DNA from 3 places in the Nocardioides sp. NPDC051685 genome. Region 3 is predicted to be linked to each of the others. Evidence: riboswitches for the same ligand, from Rfam matches in the RefSeq annotation. Region 3 holds a riboswitch; each other region holds the start of a gene.
The links. Region 3 has a riboswitch for cobalamin ahead of ACIA03_RS27460 (ribonucleotide-diphosphate reductase subunit beta). Riboswitches for the same ligand answer to the same signal wherever they lie in the genome.
Positions count from the first base shown of each region.

Region 1 (4,308 bases), on a different contig from region 3:
GCTGATCGAGGCGACGGTCGCCGAAGGAACCTCCCCGCAGGCGGCCCGCAAGTGGTGGATGGCCGAGCTCTCCCGCAGCGCCAACGACCGTGGCGTCGAGCTCGCCGAGGTCGGGGTCACCCCGGCTCAGGTCGCCGAGGTGCAGAAGCTGGTCGACGCCAAGACGCTCACCGACAAGCTGGCCCGCCAGGTCTTCGAGGGCCTGCTGGCCGGTGAGGGCAGCGTCGCCGAGATCATCGAGGCCCGCGGCCTCGCCGTGGTCTCCGACGACGGCGCCCTCGGTGCCGCCGTCGACGAGGCCATCGCCGCCCAGCCCGCGGTCGCGGAGAAGATCCGCGGCGGCAACCAGGCCGCGGCCGGTGCGCTCATCGGTGCGGTCATGAAGGCGACCGGTGGCAAGGCGGACGCCAAGCGTGTCCGCGAGCTGATCCTGGAGAAGCTCGCCTGAACCCACGCCGAGTCGGCTCGTTCTGACATCAAACTCCGCCGAGTCGGCGCGTCATGACGCGCCGACTCGGCGTTGGTTTTGGTCAGGATGAGCCGACTCGGCGGTGGGTGGCACTGGCAGACTGTCCGGCGTGACCGAGCCCTTCCGCATTGCCCTGCTCATCGACGCCGACAATGCACCCGCGACCAAGATCGACGCGATCCTGAACGACCTCGCCGAATACGGCGAGGTGACGATCCGCCGGGCCTACGGCAACTGGACCAAGCACGAGCTCAAGGGGTGGATCGGCGAGCTGCACGAAGCAGCGATCCGGCCGATGCAGCAGTTCGACCTGACCGCCCACAAGAACGCCTCCGACATGGCGCTCGCCATCGACGCGGTCGAGCTGCTGCACGCTGCCGTCCCGGACGCGTTCGCGCTGGTCTCCTCCGACTCCGACTTCACGCCGCTGGTCCACTACCTGCGGGAGAAGGGCCGGGCGGTCTACGGCTATGGCCGGGAGAAGACGCCGGCGCCGTTCAAGAGCGCCTGCACCCGGTTCACCGTCGTGGAGAAGCTCGGTGACACCGAGGAGGAGACCGAGGTCGACACCGAGCCCGGGACCCCGCGCACCCGCAAGCCGTCGTCGTCGGCGACCAACGGACAGCTGCTGAAGCGCAACGCCCGGCTGATCCAGCTGCTGCGCAACTCGATCGCCGCGGCCGCAGACGACGACGGCTGGGCCCTGGTCGGCACGGTCGTCTCCCGCATCCGCAACCAGTCCTCCGAGGATCCGCGCAACTACGGGTACGCCACCTGGACCAAGCTGATCAAGGCGATCGACCTCTTCGAGCTCAAGGACGAAGGCACCTCGGCGATCGCGGTCAGCGACAAGCGCACGAAGAAATGACGTACCTCTTCTAGGGCCTGGCCGCAGAGTCCTGGGCTGCTTTCGGGCGGGCGCACTTGATCCCCTTGGGCACCGACCCGTTGAGGTGCTTCAGTGCGGCCTTGAAGTCGCGGCAGCGCTCGGCGTCCTCCTCCTTGTCGTGGGGGTAGCCGATCGCCGCGTTGACCTTGCCCATCTCGAGGGCGTCGGCGAGCGGGTTGATGTCGCGGGCGACGGTCCAGTACCACCGCGAGATCGGCGCGCTGTAGTCCAGCGACCTGGCCAGCTCGGGGCGGCGGCGCAGGTCGATCCCGAAGTAGGCGCCGGCGTCGGTGTAATTGGCCTTCCCGGTCAGCTGGATGTAGCCGCGGCCGGTGAACTTCCGCTTGTCGCGACCCTTGGCGTCGTGGTGGAGGGAGCTCTCGTTGACGAGCGTGGCCAGATAGGCCGACTGCCGGTAGGCGGTGGTGATCCCGGCGTCGGCCATGGCCCGGTTGAGGGTCGGGAGCCCGGTCTCGACGGTCTTCCGGTCACCGACCTTGTCGCCGAACATGGCGACCAGATCGGCGTACGTGACCGATGTCCGGTCCGGCTCCGCGACCGCTGTCGTGGTCGGGCAGAGGGCGAGAAGGGTGGCCGAGATCGACGCTGCGACAAGGCCGAGAATCCTGTGGCGCATGGGGACAGAGTGACTGCTCTGCGGCGATCCCGCAAGCACGGCCGGCCCGGCATAAGATGGCCCCCTCTATCAACACACGCCGTGGTGGGGGAAGCCGGTCGAATCCCGGCGCTGACCCGCAACCGTAGGCCCAGGACACCGACGGTGCCCTGAGCGAGCCGGAGCACCTGCCGACGGACGCGTACTGACCTGACGCTGTCGTGGAAAGCAGCGGGTCGGCCCTGGGCCTTCCCGACGAACAGCGCGGAAGGAACCATGAAGAAGACCGTCCTCGGCGGCATCGTCGCCGCCCTTGCCCTCACCTCGCTCGCCGGCTGTGGCGAGAAGACCGTCGAGGAGGGGGAGAAGCCCACCTACGACGCGAAGGTGTCGACCTCCGTGGCCGACTGGCTCGTCGCCCAGGCACCGAAGGGTGTGGCCCGCAACGCGCAGTACGGCACCGACGACTTCGGGCTCAGCGCCGACATCGGGATCGCGCTGGCCGAGGTCGGTGGCTACGACGAGGAGATCGCCACGATCACCGCCGCGGTCATGAAGAACAAGAAGGCCTACACCTCGCCCGGGTTCGGCACCATCACCTCGGCCGGCGCCACCGCGAAGGCGCTCGTCCTCCAGCAGAACATCGACGCCTCCGACCCCGCCCTGCTGAAGCAGCTCGAGGGCACCGTGGCCGCGAACGGCCGCATCGCCGACAAGCTCGACCCCAAGAACAAGAAGGCGGCCGACTACTCCAACACCATCGGCCAGTCGTACGCCGTGTGGGCCCTCAACAACGCCGAGAGCACGAAGGCCGCGGCCGCGACGGAGTTCTTGGCCGGGCAGCAGTGCGAGGAGGGCTGGTTCCGGGTCACCTTCGCGGCTGACCCCACGGCCGCCGACCAGACCTGCGACGCCGACCCCAAGGCCGTGCCGGACGCGGACGCCACCGCGTTCGCCCTGATCGCGCTCTCGGGCGTGGCGTCCCCGGAGGCGGAGAAGGCCGTCAAGGCCGGCGTGGAGTGGCTGAAGGAGACTCAGGCCGAGGACGGGTCCTTCAAGGCGGCCACCGGCAACATCGCCAACTCCAACACCACCGGCCTGGCCGGATGGGCCTTCGGGCGCGCGGGTGAGACCGAGTCCGCGGAGAAGGCGGCGACCTGGGTCGCCGAGCACGTCGTGACCTGCGGCGACGACGTCGGCGCGGTGGCCTACGACGACGCCGCCCTGACCGACGGCAACACCAAGGGCCTGACCAAGGAGTCCGAGGGGATGTACCGCCTCGCGGCTGCCCAGGCGCTCCCGTCCCTCGTCTTCCTGCCCAAGGACACGACCACGAAGAGCTCGTGCTGAGCCCACGGTTCGCGCTGGTGGCCCTGGCGATGCTCGCCGGGGCCACCGCCCCCGTCGTCACCCCGGCCTCCGGGTCCGCCGCCGAGGCGTGCGGCGGCGTCACCGTCGTGGTCGAACCCAACGCCCTGGGCGGCGAGCCGGAGGTCGTCTGCGTCCAGCCCGCCGAGGGCGACACCGGCGCCGATCTGTTCGAGAAGGCCGGACATCCGCTGACCTATGTGACCTCGATGCCCAGCGTCGTGTGCCGCATCGACGGCCGGCCGGAGGCGGCCGGCTGCGCCCAGATGCCGCCTGCCGACGCCTACTGGTCGCTGTGGGTCACCGACGATTCGGGGGCCTGGAGCTATGCCTCCAGAAATGTTACCGAAATCAGCGTGACCTCCGGGCAGGGTGTTGCGTTCACGTGGATAGACGACGATGTCGTTACCGCTCCGGCGACGGAGCTTGGGGATGCTGTGGGGGCGCCCTCAAGCCCGTCGCCGGAGTTATTTCCGGAGGACTCACCCTCCAGCTCGGCCTCCGAGCCCGAGCATCTGCCCGTCTGGGTCGCTCCGGCCGGGATCCTCGCACTCTTCTCCGTCGCCGGTGTCGTCTGGTGGCGTCGGCGATGAGCGCGCTGATCCGCAGGGCCGCGGTCGCTCGCCTGCCCCGTGATCTGCACCCCGTCGCCTGGTGGGTGTGGGCGATCGGGCTGGCTGCGTACGCGTCCTTCACCACCAACCCGCTGCTGCTCCTGCTCCTGGTGGGGGTGGTGTCGGTCGTGGTCGCCGCCCGCCGCGGCGAGCAGCCGTGGGCGAAGGCGTTCCGGCTCTACGTCGGCCTCGCGCTGTTCATCGTCGCGACCCGGGTGCTCTTCCGGGTGCTCCTCGGAGCGGTGCCCGGCCACGTGCTCATCGATCTGCCCGAGGTCCCGCTTCCGGACTGGGTGCTGGGGATCAGGCTGCTCGGGCCGCTCACCCGCGAGGCGCTGCTCGCCGGTCTCTA
Region 1 covers NZ_JBITCR010000021.1:16,705-21,012, forward strand. Annotated here, with positions in the region: gene gatB (Asp-tRNA(Asn)/Glu-tRNA(Gln) amidotransferase subunit GatB) at 1-448, shown strand, start outside; gene ACIA03_RS29620 (NYN domain-containing protein) at 579-1,337, shown strand; gene ACIA03_RS29625 (glycoside hydrolase family 19 protein) at 1,348-1,995, opposite strand; cobalamin riboswitch at 2,036-2,185, shown strand; gene ACIA03_RS29630 (prenyltransferase/squalene oxidase repeat-containing protein) at 2,251-3,324, shown strand; gene ACIA03_RS29635 (hypothetical protein) at 3,318-3,935, shown strand; gene ACIA03_RS29640 (CbiQ family ECF transporter T component) at 3,932-4,308, shown strand, end outside.
Region 1: another riboswitch for cobalamin. It lies ahead of ACIA03_RS29630 (prenyltransferase/squalene oxidase repeat-containing protein); the one in region 3 lies ahead of ACIA03_RS27460 (ribonucleotide-diphosphate reductase subunit beta).

Region 2 (4,308 bases), on a different contig from region 3:
GTCTCGCGCTGCTTGAGGAACCAGGTCAGCCGGCTGGCTGAGCGGTGTCGTGGCTGCGGCGCGGCGGGGGCGGGCGCGTCGAGCGTGGTGGTCATGATGCCTCGCTGACGTTCAGAGTGGTGGAGTGGTGGGCGGTCGCCGCGCGCATGACGGCCTCGGGGGTCGCCTCCTCGCGGCTCAGCTCGGCCGTCTGGTGGCCCTCGCTGAGGACGATCACCCGGTCGGCCATGCCGAGCACCTCGGGGAGCTCGGAGGAGATCATCAGGATCCCGAGACCCTCCTGGGCGAGGGTCGAGAGCAGCCGGTGGACCTCGGACTTGGTGCCGACGTCGATGCCCCGGGTCGGCTCGTCGATGATCAGCACCTTCGGCTGGGTCGAGAGCCACTTGGCGAGGACGACCTTCTGCTGGTTGCCGCCCGAGAGCGTGCCGGCCAGGGTGTCGAGCGTCGCGGCCTTGACCTCGAGCCGGGCGGCCCAGTCGGCGGCCGAGCGGTTCTCGATGCCGGTGCTGATCAGCCCGGTGCGGGCGAGCCGGCCACTGGTCGGGAGGGTGATATTGCGCGAGATCGGCGCGTCCAGGACGAGACCGTGCTGGCGGCGGTCCTCGGGGACGAACGCCAGACCCATCTCGATCGCCCGTCGCGGGTCGCCCGGCGGGACCGGCTGCCCGTCGAGGGTGACCTCCCCGCTCTCGTAGGGGTCGACGCCGAAGATCGCCTGGGCGACCTCGCTGCGCCCGGCACCGACGAGGCCGGCCAGGCCGACGATCTCGCCCTCACGGACGGTGAGGCTGATGTCCTGGAACAGGCCGGTGCGGGTGAGGCCCTTGACCTCGAGCAGGGGCTTGCCGACGGTGGCCTCGAGCTTCGGGTAGAGGTCGGCGACCTCGCGACCGACCAGCCGCCGGACGATCTCGTCCTCGGTGACCTCGGAGATCGGGTCGGTGGAGATGTAGGCGCCGTCGCGCATCACCGTGATCGTGTCGCAGAGCGCGAACACCTCGTCGAAGCGGTGGGAGATGAACACGACGGCACAGCCCTGGTCGCGCAGCGTGCGCGCCACGGTCATCAGCCGGTCGACCTCGTTGCCCGACAGGGCCGCGGTCGGCTCGTCCATGATCAGGACCTTGGCGTCGAGCGAGAGCGCCTTGGCGATCTCGATCAGCTGCTGGTCGGCGATCGAGAGGCCCTCGGTCGGCCGGTCGGGCTCGATCGGCACGCCGAGCCGGGCGAAGAGCTCGACGACCTCGGCGCGCATCGCGGCGCGGTCGATCCTGCCCCAGCGGTTGGTCGGCTGGCGTCCCATGAAGATGTTCTCGGTGACCGAGAGGTCCGGGAAGAGGGTCGGCTCCTGGTAGATGACCGCGACGCCGGCCTGCTTGGCCTCGGCGGTGTTGCGGAAGTCGACCTGCTCCCCGGCGAGCAGGTAGTCGCCGGCGTCGCGGCGGTAGAGCCCGGCGACGATCTTGACCAGGGTCGACTTCCCGGCTCCGTTCTCCCCCACGAGCGCGTGAATGGATCCGGCCTCGACCCGAAGGCAACCGGTCCGGAGGGCGCGTACGGGGCCGAACGACTTGGCCACGTCCCGCAGCTCCAGTGCGGCGGGTGTGTCCGGCATGGGCAACTCCTCGAATTGAAAGGTTTCAAGTGTGGTTTACGCTAGTGATGGCAATCACATACGTCAACACTCTGCGGCCGCTAATTTGAGCGAGGTACGGACTTTGTCGTCGCATCAGGTCGGGACCCGCCCCCTTCCGGACGGGAATCCTGCCGCGTCAGACCGCGTTGAGAGCCCCATGCACGCACTCTGGGTATGGGCACATCCGCACGCGTCGTCGCTCAACGGACGGCTGCAAGAGGCGGGCCGGAACGCTCTCGTCGCCGCCGGCTGGACCGTCGACGAGATCGACCTCTATCGAGAAGGTTTCAATCCACTTCTGGTGGAACGCGGCGAAGCCGACGTACGCCGCCACCAGGAGCGGCTGCGGGCCGCTGATCTGCTCGTCGTGCAGTTCCCGTTGTGGTGGTATTCCGTGCCGGCCATCCTCAAGGGCTGGATCGACCGGGTCTTCGAGTCGGGGTTCGCCTTCGACGTACCCGATCCGGAGACGGGCAAGCCGCTCAAGTACGGCAAGGGCGGCCTGGCCGGCAAGCGTGCGCTGACGATCGTCACCGCCGGAGACCGGGCCGCCACCCTCGGTCCGCGCGGGATCAGCGGCCACATCGAGGACGTCCTGTGGCCGCTGCTGCACGGCACCTTCTGGTACACCGGGATGGACCCGCTGCGCCCGCACCTGATCACCGACGCCGACACCATCGACGCCCAGGTCATGGCGCGGATCGAGGCCGACCTGAGCGTACGTCTCGAGGGCGTGATGACGGAGCCGCGGATCGACTACCGCCCCATGGCCGAGGAGCACTACGACCACACCATCAGGCTTCACGACTCGGTCGCGCCCGGGGAGGACGGGCTGAGCGCCCACCGCGAGGGCTGAGGTCGTGCCTCGGAGAGGTTGGGCCGCCTGCTACGGTCGTCGGGCCAGCCGCTCGGGACGTAGTCCCGGCACGGGAACCCGGTGAGAGTCCGGGACTGACGCGCAGCGGTGTGGGTGACGGACGGGACACTGTGCCACTGGGCCCTCGGGCCTGGGAAGGCGTCTCGCGCCGGTCGATCCCGAGTCCGAAGACCTGCTGGCCCTGCAGCAGACCGCTGCGGGTCAGCACGGGCGACGCGCACCAGCCCGCGACCCGCTCGAGGACCGACGTGCACCTGCCTCGCACCATCCGAACGATCACCGCGAGCACCGTTCTGGTGCTCGGCTCCACGCTGGCCGGCTGCGCCGCCGACCAGCCCTCCGGAGCACAGCAGGCGGGCGGCGACACCGCCGGCTTCCCGCTCACGCTGACCAACTGCGGGCGCGAGATCACGCTCGAGGCACCGCCCGAGCGCGCGGTCTCGCTCAATCAGGGCTCTACCGAGATCCTGCTCTCGCTCGGCCTCGCCGACCGGATGGTCGGCACCGCGGTCTGGACCGACCCGGTGCTCGACTCGCTCGCCGAGGACAACGAGCGTATTCCCCGGCTCGCCGACAACTGGCCCTCCTACGAGCGCGTCCTGGAGGCGGAGCCCGACTTCGTCACCGCCTCGTTCATCAGCACCCTGGGCGAGGGCGGGGTGACCACACCCGAGGACCTGGAGAAGCTGGGCGTCGGCTCCTACCTCTCCCCCGCCGAGTGCGTGAAGGACAACGAGGGCGACGACGACGGCACCCGTCTGGACCCTCTCGAGATCGAGACGATCTACCAGGAGATCACCGAGCTGGCGCGGATCTTCGGCGTACCCGAGCGCGGCGAGAAGCTCGTCGCCGACCTGTCTCGGCGCCTCGAGGCAGCCGAGAGGAAGGCGCCGGAGAGCGAGGTGAGCGCGATGTACTGGTTCGCCAACTCCGAGTCGCCCTATCTGGCCGGCTGCTGTGGCGGCCCCGGCATCATCGGCCGCGCCCTCGGCATCGAGAACGTCTTCGACGACACCACCGACGAGTGGCCGCAGATCAACTGGGAGACCGTCGCCGAACGCAACCCCGACGTCATCGTCCTCGGCGACCTGACCCGCAAGAGCCAGACCGCCGAGACCGCCCGCGCGAAGATCGACTACCTGAAGAGCAACCCGGTCACCGCCCGGATGGACGCTGTCCGCAACGACCGCTTCGTGACGCTCTCCGGCGCCGAGCTCAACCCCTCCATCCGCACCGTGTACGCGGTCGAGAACGTCGCCGACCAGCTCGCCGACCTGGGCCTATGACGCTCCGGGCGCAAGTTCCCGAGCCGAGGCGTCACTCCGGTCGGCCGAAGCGTCACCCCGGTCGGCCGACCTGGCACGGCCGTGACGCCTCGGCCGACGTAGGTGACGCCTCGGCCGACGTAGGTGACGCCTCGGCGATCGGGGTCACCGGCGTCCTGTTGGGTCTGGCTCCCCTGCTGGTGCTGGCCTCGGTGGCGGGCGCGATCACGGTCGGGCCCTCGGACCTGGGCGTCGCCGACGTCTACGGCGTCGTAGCCGACCGGGTGGGCATCGGCTCGTCCGACCTCACCCTGCTCCAGCAGAGCATCGTGTGGGACCTGCGGCTGCCGCGTACGTTGCTGGCGGGGATCTGCGGGGCGGGGCTGGCCATCTGCGGGGTGATCCTGCAGTCGCTGCTGCGCAACCCGCTCGCCGACCCGTTCGTGCTCGGCATCTCCTCGGGCGCCTCCACCGGAGCGGTCTCGATCGTCGTGCTCGGCATCGGGTCGGGCGCGATCGGGCTCTCC
Region 2 covers NZ_JBITCR010000014.1:42,514-46,821, forward strand. Annotated here, with positions in the region: gene ACIA03_RS26715 (ABC transporter permease) at 1-95, opposite strand, end outside; gene ACIA03_RS26720 (sugar ABC transporter ATP-binding protein) at 92-1,618, opposite strand; gene ACIA03_RS26725 (NAD(P)H-dependent oxidoreductase) at 1,797-2,495, shown strand; cobalamin riboswitch at 2,524-2,711, shown strand; gene ACIA03_RS26730 (ABC transporter substrate-binding protein) at 2,765-3,802, shown strand; gene ACIA03_RS26735 (FecCD family ABC transporter permease) at 3,799-4,308, shown strand, end outside.
Region 2: another riboswitch for cobalamin. It lies ahead of ACIA03_RS26730 (ABC transporter substrate-binding protein); the one in region 3 lies ahead of ACIA03_RS27460 (ribonucleotide-diphosphate reductase subunit beta).

Region 3 (4,308 bases):
CCCGCGACTGACCCCATCCACCGCGACGCGGCATCGGCGCGCGAGGAGATCCGCTCGAAGATGTCCTTGTTCAGCGCCGCTGCCTTGTCCGACTCGAACGGCACCCGCTGCTTCTGCAGGTAGTCGTGGTAGCCCATCACGCCCAGGCCTAGGCTGCGGGCCTTCTCGGTGTAGCGCACCGCCCGCTCCAGACCACGGATGGTGCGGGCCTTGCGCACGAACGCCTCGGCGACCGCGTCGAGGAAGACCGTCGCGACGTACGCCGTGTCCTGGTCCTTCCACTCGTCATAGGTCGACAGGTTCAGCGAGGAGAGCACGCAGGTGTAGGAGTGGTCCTCGTCGGAGAAGAGGGTGATCTCCGAGCACAGGTTGGAGGCCTTGTTCTCCAGCCCGTTGGCCTTGTAGGACTCGGTCTGCGCCGCGTTGACGGTGTCGACCTTCCAGATGTAGCCCTTGCCCAGCACCACCCGGATCTTCAGCACCCGCTGGTAGCGCTCGAGCGCATCCTTGTCGCCGGCCAGCATCCGGTCGATGAACGCCTGGCTGAAGATCCAGCCGACGTTCTTGTTGGCCGGCTCGCGGAAGATCAGGTCGGCGAGCTCGTAGAAGTCGGGGTGGTCCACCGGCAGGTAGCCCGCCCAGGAGCCGCGGCGGGTCGCGCCCTGGCTGATCTGGTTGGTCATCTCTACGAAGTTGCAGAAGACCGGGACGACCCCGTTGGCCTTGCCGTTGTCGCTGAACTTCGCGCCCCGGGGCCGGACGTCACCGAGGTACGCCGAGGTGCCGAACCCGTTCTGGGACAGGATCGCCGCCTCCTTGAGGGTCTCGTAGAAGCCCCAGACCGAGTCCTCGACGTACGAGCCCTCGCACGAGACCGGCAGACCCCGGTCGGTGCCGAGGTTGGAGAGCACCGGGGTCGACGGCGAGAGCCAGCCGTTCCAGATCGCCTCGAAGAACACTGGCGTCCAGGAGACGCCGTCCTCGCGGGCGTACATCTCGTCGGCCAGCTCCCCGGCCGTCCTGGCGATGGTCTCGTAGCGCTCGCGGACGCTCTGCCCGTCCACGGTGTACTTGGCCTTGAACATCGCGTAGCCCGCGGTGGTCATGAACGCGGGCACGATGCCCTCGGCCTGCAGCGCCTTGCGCTCGGCGGAGAGTGCCTCCCAGTTGCTGTTCGCCATCAGAACTCAAACTCCGTCTCGCCGATGTTGCGGTTGTATTCGTTGCCGGTGACCTGGAAGAAGTCGTGGAACTGGGTGCCGTTGATGCCGTTGTAGAACCATTCGGCGACCGGGTTGGCCTCGACCCCGAACAGCGGCTCCATCCGCATGTTCTCCAGCGTCATGTCGACCCGGGACTTCACGAACGTCTCCAGGTCGGCCTGCTCGATGCCGGTGATCGGCCCGTCGGCGAAGAGCATCTCCACGATCCGGGCCTCGTGGGCGTAGAGGTGCTCGGCGACGCCCCGGACGCGGGCGAACAGGTCGTCGCGCTCGGCCTCGAACTTGTCGGCCGGCACCGTGGCGGCGTACTCGTCGAGGGTGGTGTTGAACAGCCAGGCACCGCCGGTGGCGTGCAGGTTCTCGTCGCGGGCGGAGAAGTTGATGCCGCTGATCACGTTCTGCAGCAGGTTCTTGCCGCCGGACTGGAAGTGCTTGAGGAAGGCGAAGTTGGAGTAGAGGACGCAGTTCTCCATCAGCGTGAAGACGCTCAGCGCGTAGAGCAGGTCCTCGTCGGCGATGGCGTCCCACACGAAGGCGATCCGCTCGGCCAGCACCGGGTCGTTCTTGTAGGAGTCGTAGAACTCCTCGGTGTCGATCATCAGCGTCTTGTTGAGCTTCGCGTAGAACGGCGCGTGCATGTTCAGCTCGGCGAACGAGAAGGCGTTGGTCATCATCTGGATCTCGGGCCGCGGGAACGCGTGGAACAGCCGGTCGCCCCACACCTCGCCGCCGAGGATCAGCTCGTAGATGGTGAACAGCTTCAGTGTGGTCTTGACCGCGGCCTGCTCGGCGTCGGTCATGTTGACCAGGAAGTCCTGCTTGTCGTTCTCGACCGGGATCTCCTCGGCGGTCCAGAAGATGCTCCGCTGCTTCTTGGCCAGGTCCTCGGCCATCGGATAGTCGAAGACGTACGCCGACTTCTCGGTGCGGATCGGTAGACCCTCGGTATCGATCAACTCTTCAGCCCTTCGTGCGCGGGCTGCGCGGCCCGCTCGGATGTCTCGTGCATCCGTGCCGGGGCAGGAGAGGACGGCGTCGTACGCGCTCGATCCCCTGACCTTCCCTCGAGGTCGCGGACCCCACCATGAGGTGGGCACTGGCAGGTCTTCGGACTCGTGGGCGTGATCGTGTGCTGTCCTAGTGGCCGTCGCTTCCCAGGAGCCGGCTTGCTCCCAGTGCTTCGTGACGGCGGTCGTTCCCACTCACCGCTGCGGGGCAGTCCCGGACTCACACCGGGTTCCCTCTTGCCTCTCCCGCCCCGTCGCCGAGAAGGGAGAACCAGCTGCGAGGACCACTATATGCGGGAATTACACCAATGCAACTTCCTAGATGTTGTGCTTCTCCCGGTCCTTGGAACGGTGCGGATGCGGGCCGAGGCCGGACATGGCATGATGCGGTCAACGGACCTGAGGAAGCCGGTGGAACTCCGGCACAGTCGCGCTACTGTGACATCGCCTCGCGGCGGTGGAGTCAGACCCGAAGGTCCGTCCAACCCCATCGAACAGGGACGCAGGTATCCCTGAGGAGGACATATGTCGCAGCACGCTGTTGCACCCGTCGCCGGTGCAGAACTGCCCACCATTCCGCTCCGTGAGCTCGCCCCCTGGGCGCTCTTCTTCGGACTGCTCGGTCTCCTGGCGCTCTTCTTCATCAGCGCCGACCAGGGCGCGATCTCGATCCCGTCCGGCACGCTGATCCACGAGTGGGTCCACGACGGTCGTCACCTGCTCGGTTACCCCTGCCACTGATGAGCCCGCGTGCTTTTCTCGTACGCGGCCTGCTAGCTGGACTCCTCGCCGGAGTCGCCACCTTCCTGGTGGCGTACGCCGTCGGTGAGCCGCAGGTCGGTGCTGCCATCGCGCTGGAGGCCATCTCATCAGAGGACAGTGGTGCCGACGGGCACTCGCACTCGCATGCCGCCGAAGGTGCTGAGGGTGAGGAGGAGACCGCCGAGGTCTCCCGCACCAACCAGAGCACCTGGGGGCTGCTGACCGGCACCCTGGCGATCGGCGTCGCGCTCGGGGGCATCCTCGGGCTGGTCGCGGCCGGCACCCTGGGTCGGCTCGGACGGCTCACGCCCGGCCAGTCGACGGCGCTCGTCACCCTGATCGGGTTCGTCGCGGTCGCGCTGGTGCCGTTCCTCAAGTATCCGGCGACGCCACCGGCGGTCGGCAGCAGCGACACCATCGGCGTCCGCACCGCGGTCTACTTCGCCTTCCAGGCCCTCTCGGTCGTGGCGGCAGTGGTCACGACGTACGCCGCCGTGCGGCTGCGCGGCCGGTTCGGCACCTATCTCGCCGTCGTCGGCGGGGTCGCGGCCTACCTGGTCGTGATGGTCGTCGCCGGAGAGCTGTTCACGACGGTCAACGAGGTCGGGGACTTCCCGGCCGACACGTTGTGGTTCTTCCGCCGGGCCTCGCTGATCACGCTCGCCACGATGTGGGGCGTGCTCGGAGTGGCGCTGACCGGACTGGTCATTCGTCTGTACGCGGCAGAGCGCGCTGTCGCGGAACGTAAGGCCCTGGCCGCCAGCCTGTGAGCTGAGCTAGCGGGGGAGGCGGTAGGCCTCCACAGGACGGCCGCCGTCCAGGTGATCACGCACGATCACCCGGGCGGCGGCCGCTTCCACGTTGCCGTACCAGACGTCGTCGGGCTGCACGCTGAGCACCGGCGCCTGGTTGCAGGGGAACTGGCAGCCGGTGTGGGTGATCAGCAGGTCGTCGTCGCCGAGACCGGCCTCCATCGCGCCCAGGATCACCGCCCTGGCGGTCTCCTCGGAGCCCTTCGCGGTGCAGCGCGGGCCGCGGCAGATCAGCACCTGACGTACGTGGCCGGGGACCCGCTCCCACGCGGGCGAGGTGAGCCCGGGCTCGGTGCCCGTGATCGGACGGGTCTCGGTGCTGGACGGGGCGACCTCGTCGGGGGTGGTCGCGAGCCGGGTCGCGACCTGTATCTCGGGGCGACGACCGGCACGCTCGCGCCACCAGTGCGCGGCGATCCGGCGCAGCCAGGAGTGCCCCGGAGCCAGTGGGCCGAGGCTGATGCCGATCAGCGTGATGGTCTCGGCGCCGGCGTCGGCGAGGCG
Region 3 covers NZ_JBITCR010000015.1:49,155-53,462, forward strand. Annotated here, with positions in the region: gene ACIA03_RS27455 (ribonucleotide reductase N-terminal alpha domain-containing protein) at 1-1,181, opposite strand, end outside; gene ACIA03_RS27460 (ribonucleotide-diphosphate reductase subunit beta) at 1,181-2,179, opposite strand; cobalamin riboswitch at 2,304-2,521, opposite strand; gene ACIA03_RS27465 (CbtB-domain containing protein) at 2,756-2,971, shown strand; gene ACIA03_RS27470 (CbtA family protein) at 2,971-3,762, shown strand; gene ACIA03_RS27475 ((2Fe-2S) ferredoxin domain-containing protein) at 3,769-4,308, opposite strand, start outside.